DNA from 2 places in the Streptomyces sp. NPDC004435 genome. Region 2 is predicted to be linked to the other one. Evidence: riboswitches for the same ligand, from Rfam matches in the RefSeq annotation. Region 2 holds a riboswitch; the other holds the start of a gene.

Region 1 (3,200 bases), on a different contig from region 2:
GAGACCGGCCAGCTCGCCCTGGGAACCGGCGTTGGGCTGGATCGAGACCTTGTCGTAGCCGGTGACCTCGGCCAGGCGCTCCTCCAGCTCGGTGATGAGCGTGACGTAGCCCTGGGCCTGGTCGATCGGCGCGAAGGGGTGGATCTGGCCGAACTCGGGCCAGGTCACCGGCTCCATCTCGGTGGTCGCGTTCAGCTTCATGGTGCAGGAGCCGAGCGGGATCATGCCGCGGTCGAGCGCGTAGTCGCGGTCCGAGAGACGGCGCAGGTAGCGCAGCATCGAGGTCTCGGAGCGGTGCGCGTGGAAGACCGGGTGGGTCAGGTACGCGTCGGAGCGCAGCAGTCCGGCCGGGAGGCCGTCCTCGGTGGCGGCGTCCAGGGCCTCCACGTCGGCCTCGACGCCGAAGGCGCCCCAGACGGCGGCGAGCTGGGCGCGGCCGGTGGTCTCGTCGCAGGAGATGGAGACCTGGTCGGCGTCCACGCGGTACAGGTTGACCCCGGCCTCGCGGGCGGCGGCGACGACGGCGTCGGCGCGGCCGGGCACGCGGGCGGTGAGCGTGTCGAAGAACGCGCCCTGGGTGAGCTCGACGCCTCCGGCGGTCAGGCCGGCGGCGAGGATCGCCGCGTACCGGTGGGTGCGCTGCGCGATCTGCTTCAGGCCGTCGGGGCCGTGGTAGACGGCGTACATGCCGGCCATGACGGCGAGGAGCACCTGGGCGGTGCAGATGTTGCTGGTGGCCTTCTCGCGGCGGATGTGCTGCTCGCGGGTCTGGAGGGCGAGGCGGTACGCCTTGTTCCCGTCGGCGTCGACGGAGACGCCGACCAGACGGCCGGGCAGCGAGCGGGCGTGCTTGTCCTGGACGGCCATGTAGCCAGCGTGCGGGCCGCCGAAGCCCATCGGGACGCCGAAGCGCTGGGTGGTGCCGACGGCGATGTCGGCGCCGAGCGAGCCGGGCGAGACGAGCAGGGTGAGGGCGAGCAGGTCGGCGGCGACGGTCACGATCGCGCCGAGCTCGTGGGCGGCGTCGATCAGCGGCTTGATGTCGCGGACGGCGCCGGAGGCCCCGGGGTACTGGATGAGGACGCCGAAGACGCCGCGCTCGGCGACCTCGGCCGGGATGCCCTCGCTCAGGTCGGCGACGACGACCTCGACGCCGGTCGGCTCGGCGCGGGTCTCGATGACGGCGATGGTCTGCGGCAGGGCGTCGGCGTCGACCAGGAAGACGCCGTTCTTGACCTTGCCGACGCGGCGGGAGAGCGACATGGCCTCGGCGGCCGCGGTGCCCTCGTCGAGGAGGGAGGCGCCGGAGGTGGGCAGACCGGTCAGGTCGGCGACCATGGTCTGGAAGTTGAGCAGCGCCTCCAGGCGGCCCTGCGAGATCTCCGGCTGGTAGGGCGTGTACGCCGTGTACCAGGCCGGGTTCTCCATGACGTTGCGCAGGACGACCGGCGGGGTGAAGGTGCCGTAGTAGCCGAGGCCGATCATCGGGGCGAGGACCTCGTTGCGGTCGGCGAGCCGGCGCAGCTCGGCGAGGACCTCGGCCTCGGTGCGGGCGCCGGGGAGGTCGAGCGCCTCGGCGTTCTTGATGACGTCCGGCACCGCGGCGGCGGTCAGCTCGTCGAGCGAGCCGTAGCCGACCTGGGCGAGCATCTTGGCCCGCGCCTCGGCGTCGGGTCCGATGTGCCGCTGCTCGAAGGGGATGCCCTGCTCGAGCTCGGAGAGCGGGGTGCGGTTGGCGGTCATGATGCGGGGGCCTCCTGGTCGTCACGACCTGCGAGGGGCACCACGGCGCGGGTGCCCGGACGGCCTCCCCCTCTGTCATCTCAACCTGAGAGCTTCACCGGCACGCCCGTGGGCACGCCGGCTTTCACCGTCGGTGAGAGCGGATGCCGTCGGACTCCCGCCCTGCTTTCCAGAGTGACCTCGCCCGCGCGGTACCGGGTGCCTGAGAGATTCCGGGGAGGATTTGCTCCTTCGGCGCCCCCGGAAACCTTCTCCGGAGGACTCTCCCGCACGGTGTCGACAGCCACAGCCAGCCTACCAGCGCGGTTGTCGCCTCCATCGCTCAAGTGGCCGACATCTCGGATGTGCACTTTCGTAGGGGTGTAGAGCAGTTGCGACCAGTTGGAGGGACCGTGCAGACCGACATCGATCCGCGCAGCCTGATCGGCCGCAAGGCGTACGACCGGAACGGGCACAAGATCGGAACCGTGGACGAGGTGTACCTGGACGACGCGACGGGCGTGCCCGAGTGGGCCGCCGTCCGCACGGGCCTGTTCAGCCGGGACGCCTTCGTCCCGCTGGAGCCGAGCGAGCTGGCCGACGACGGTCTGCACATCCCGTTCGAACGCTCCCTGATCAAGGACGCCCCGGACTTCGGGGTGGGCCGTCACCTCTCCCCCGAGCAGGAGCTCCAGCTCTACCGCCACTACGAGCTGACGCTCCCGCCCGCGCCGGACGCGATCCCCGACTTCGGCCGCCTGGCCGGCCAGGACGACGCCTCCTAGCACCGGCCCGGCCTCGGAATCCTCCCCTGACACCCCCGCCCGGCCGGCCGAGGCCGGGACCGAACCGCCACTGCTCCACCCGGGCTCGCGCGGAAGACGGGCTTCCGCGCAGCACGGGCCGCCTCCGGGACGGCTCCTTTCCGGCAAGCCTCCGATTCCGCCCGCCCGATCCCGGACCGGCCCCCTTCCACCGGACCTCCGGTTCCGCCCGGCCGCCTCCGGGCCGGCCGGTCAACCAGCCGGTCCGGCCGTCCCGGCTCTCCCCGGACCGCACAGCCTCCGCGTCCCTCCCGACCGGTGCCGGGCCGCCGCTCGGGCCACCCGCCGCCGGCCCCGGCCGTACGTTCGTATCCCCCACGCTCGGCCCGCCCCGGCCATCACCACGCCGCCCATCGCCACGCGGACCGCCGCCTGGCGCCCCCGCCCACCGGGCACCTCGCCCGGTGCCCGCCTCACCCGCCCGACGGCGTGACCGGGGCGGCCCCCTCCGCGCCCGTCACCCCGCCGGGCACCAGCGGCAGCGGATCCGACGGCTCCAGTTCCGGATCGTCCACCGCGAAGGTCCGCACCCGTCCCGGGACCGTGCTGCCGGGCTCCTCGAAACGGACGGTGACCCGGCCGAGCCCGCTGCCCTGCACCCAGCCCGCGCCCAGCACCACGTGCCGTACGTCGTGCCCCGGCGCCCACCGGCGT
Region 2 (3,200 bases):
GGCGGTGAGCAGCTCGTCCGGCTCACCCGAGATGCGCACCTTGAACAGCCAGCCGCCCTCGAAGGGGGCGGAGTTCACCAGCGAGGGGTCGTCGACGACGTCCTGGTTGGCCTCGACGATCTCGCCCGTCACCGGGGCGTAGAGGTCGCTGACGGACTTGGTCGACTCCAGCTCGCCACAGGACTCGCCCGCGGTCACGGTCGCGCCGACCTCGGGGAGCTGCACGTACACGACGTCACCGAGCGCGTTGGCCGCGTGCTCCGTGATGCCGACCGTGGCGACGCCGTCCTCGACGGCCGACAGCCACTCGTGCTCCTTGCTGTAGCGAAGCTGCTGGGGGTTGCTCATGACCTGATTCTCCTGGATCGGGGGAGTGCGGATGTACGGCGGTCTTGCGGGGTGAGACGTGGCCCGGGACGAATGCGTCACGTCCGGAGCGGTCCCCGGACGGGCGCCCGCCTACTTCTGGCGCTTGTAGAACGGCAGCGCCACGACCTTGTACGGCTCGTGGGTGCCGCGGATGTCCACCCCTACACCCTCGGTGCCGGGGGCGGCGTGCGCCGCGTCGACGTACGCCATCGCGATCGGCTCGCCGAGCGTCGGGGAGGGGGCGCCGGAGGTGATCTCGCCGACGACCTCGCCGCCGGCGACGACGGACATGCCGGCGCGCGGGACGCGGCGGCCCTCGGCGATCAGGCCGACCAGCTTGCGCGGCGGGGCGGTCTCGGCGCGCTCGGCGGCGGCCTCCAGCGCCTTGCGGCCGACGAAGTCGCCCGGCTTCTCGAACTTCACGACGCGGCCGAGACCGGCGTCGAAGGGGGTCAGGGAGGTGGTCAGCTCGTGCCCGTACAGCGGCATGCCCGCCTCCAGGCGCAGCGTGTCGCGGCAGGAGAGGCCGCACGGGATCAGGCCGACGCCCGCGCCCGCCTCGGTCAGCGCCGTCCACACGGCCTCGGCGTGCTCGGGCTTCAGGAAGAGCTCGAAGCCGTCCTCGCCGGTGTAGCCGGTCCTGGCGATCAGCGCCGGGACGCCGGCGACCGTGCCGGGCAGGCCCGCGTAGTACTTCAGGCCGTCCAGGTCGGCGTCGGTGAGCTGCTTCAGGATGCCGGGGGACTCCGGGCCCTGCACGGCGAGCAGGGCGTACGCGTCGCGGTCGTCGCGGACCTCGGCGTCGAAGCCGCCGGAGCGGGCCACCAGGGCGTCCAGGACGGTCTGGGCGTTGGAGGCGTTGGCGACGACCATGTACTCGGTCTCGCCGAGGCGGTAGACGATCAGGTCGTCGAGGATGCCGCCGTCCTCCTGGCAGATCATCGTGTAGCGGGCGCGGCCGTTGCCCACCGTGGAGATGTTGCCGACCAGGGCGAAGTCGAGCAGGTCGACCGCCTGCGGGCCGGTGACGGTGATCTCGCCCATGTGGGAGAGGTCGAAGAGGCCGGCCCTGGTGCGGACGGCGTTGTGCTCGTCGCGCTCGCTGCCGTACCGGAGCGGCATGTCCCAGCCGGCGAAGTCGGTCATGGTCGCGCCCAGCGAACGATGCAGGGCATCGAGGGCGGTCAGACGGGGGGTGGTGCTCATGATGGACGTGGCTCCCGGGTCCCGAAGGCGGAAAACATGACAGGCAAGGACGTTCCTCCCCATCTGTCATGGAACCTGAGAGGTTCACCGGGGGCATCCCCGGCTTGCACCTTGGGTGGGGACACGACAGGTGTCCCGCTTTTCAGATCTGCCTCATCCACGCGGTACGGGGCCTGAGAGATTCAAGGGAGGGTCTTGCTCCTTCGGCGCCCGGACGGCCGAGGCCGGTCCGGAACTCTCCCGCGCGGATTCGAGCGGCCGGTATGCGGTTGTAGGGCGCAGCGCGCGCCTGGCGCGCACATCATCGCACGCGGTGTCGGCGCCGCAAATCGCTTGTCTCGGATTACCGTTTCTTTACACTTCGTGGGCAAGGGTCTCCGTGAGGTCTCCCGGTACGTCCCCCGGGGACCCGACAGGGGGAGCAGCGATGAGGATCCAGCACACCGGCGTCTTCGCGACCGACGCCGCCATACCCGCTCCGCGGGCCCGCGCCAGAACCCGCGCGGGCGGGCGCGTCGTGCGCGACCTGCGCGAGCGCGGCGGGCGCGGGCCGCGCGCCCTCACCTTCGCCGCCGGTGACGTCGTGGTCGTCTCCGGGCTGCCCGGCAGCGGCAAGTCCACCCTGCTGCGGCGGGCCGCCGAGGGCCGCGGGATCGACTCACAGGACGCCCGGGAGCGCTGGGAGGCCCGGATGCCCCGCCTGCTGCCGTACGCGCTCTACCGCCCGCTGGTCCGGGTCGCGCACTACGCCGGGCTGTACCGGGCGCTGCGCTCCGGCGCCGGCGTCGTCGTCCACGACTGCGGCACCCAGTCCTGGGTCCGCGGCTGGCTCGCCCGCTCCGCCGTCCGCCGCGGCCGCGCCCTGCACCTGGTCCTCCTCGACGTCGACCCGGCCACCGCCATGGACGGCCAGCGCGAGCGGGGCCGGGGCGTGTCCGCGTACGCCTTCGCCCGGCACCGCAGGGCCGTCGGCCGGCTCGTCGCCGCCGTCGAGTCCGGCCGGCTGCCCCGGGGCTGCGCCTCCGCCACCCTCCTCGACCGGGACGCCGCCGGCGCGCTGCGCCGCCTCGGCTTCCGGGAGGCCGGCTGAGGGCCGCGCGCGCCCGGGTGCGGGTTCTGGTCACAGCCGGGGCGGGGCGGCGTTAGGGTGCTGCGGGACGGCCGGGACCAGGGCCGTGCGAGGAGGGGACGGAACCACCGTGGACGTGACGTGGCCGGGCAACGAGCTGGAGGAGGCGCTGACCGCCGCGCTCGGGGAGCCCGCGGCCGGAGGCCGGCTCATCGAGGTGCTCGGCCGCAGCCCCGTCTGGGTCCCGCTGCCCAACGGCGGCGGTCCCGACAGCCCCGACCTGGACCTCGCCACCATGGAGATCGGCGGCGCCGCCTACGTCCCCGTCTACAGCTCGCAGGAGCAGTTCCTGGCCTGCGTCGGCGACCACATGTCCTTCACCGTCGCCCCCGCCCGTGACTTCGCGCGCGGCCTGCCCCCGCAGCTCGGCATCGCCGTGAACCCCGGCGGCGTCGTCGGCGTCCCGCTGCCCCCGCCGGCCGTCGCCGAGCTCTGCCGGGTCGGCCGCACCGCCCTCGACGGGCCCGCGTCCGGCGGCCGGGTCCGGCTCTTCGAG

The links. Region 2 has a riboswitch for glycine ahead of gcvT (glycine cleavage system aminomethyltransferase GcvT). Riboswitches for the same ligand answer to the same signal wherever they lie in the genome.
Region 1: another riboswitch for glycine. It lies ahead of gcvP (aminomethyl-transferring glycine dehydrogenase); the one in region 2 lies ahead of gcvT (glycine cleavage system aminomethyltransferase GcvT).

Annotation. Positions count from the first base shown of each region.
Region 1 covers NZ_JBIAMB010000010.1:10,341-13,540, reverse strand. Annotated here, with positions in the region: gene gcvP (aminomethyl-transferring glycine dehydrogenase) at 1-1,743, opposite strand, end outside; glycine riboswitch at 1,923-2,022, opposite strand; gene ACFYT9_RS19280 (PRC-barrel domain-containing protein) at 2,136-2,507, shown strand; gene ACFYT9_RS19275 (DNA polymerase IV) at 2,960-3,200, opposite strand, start outside.
Region 2 covers NZ_JBIAMB010000007.1:258,158-261,357, reverse strand. Annotated here, with positions in the region: gene gcvH (glycine cleavage system protein GcvH) at 1-348, opposite strand, end outside; gene gcvT (glycine cleavage system aminomethyltransferase GcvT) at 460-1,575, opposite strand; glycine riboswitch at 1,728-1,828, opposite strand; gene ACFYT9_RS15165 (AAA family ATPase) at 2,003-2,665, shown strand; gene ACFYT9_RS15160 (enhanced serine sensitivity protein SseB) at 2,775-3,200, shown strand, end outside.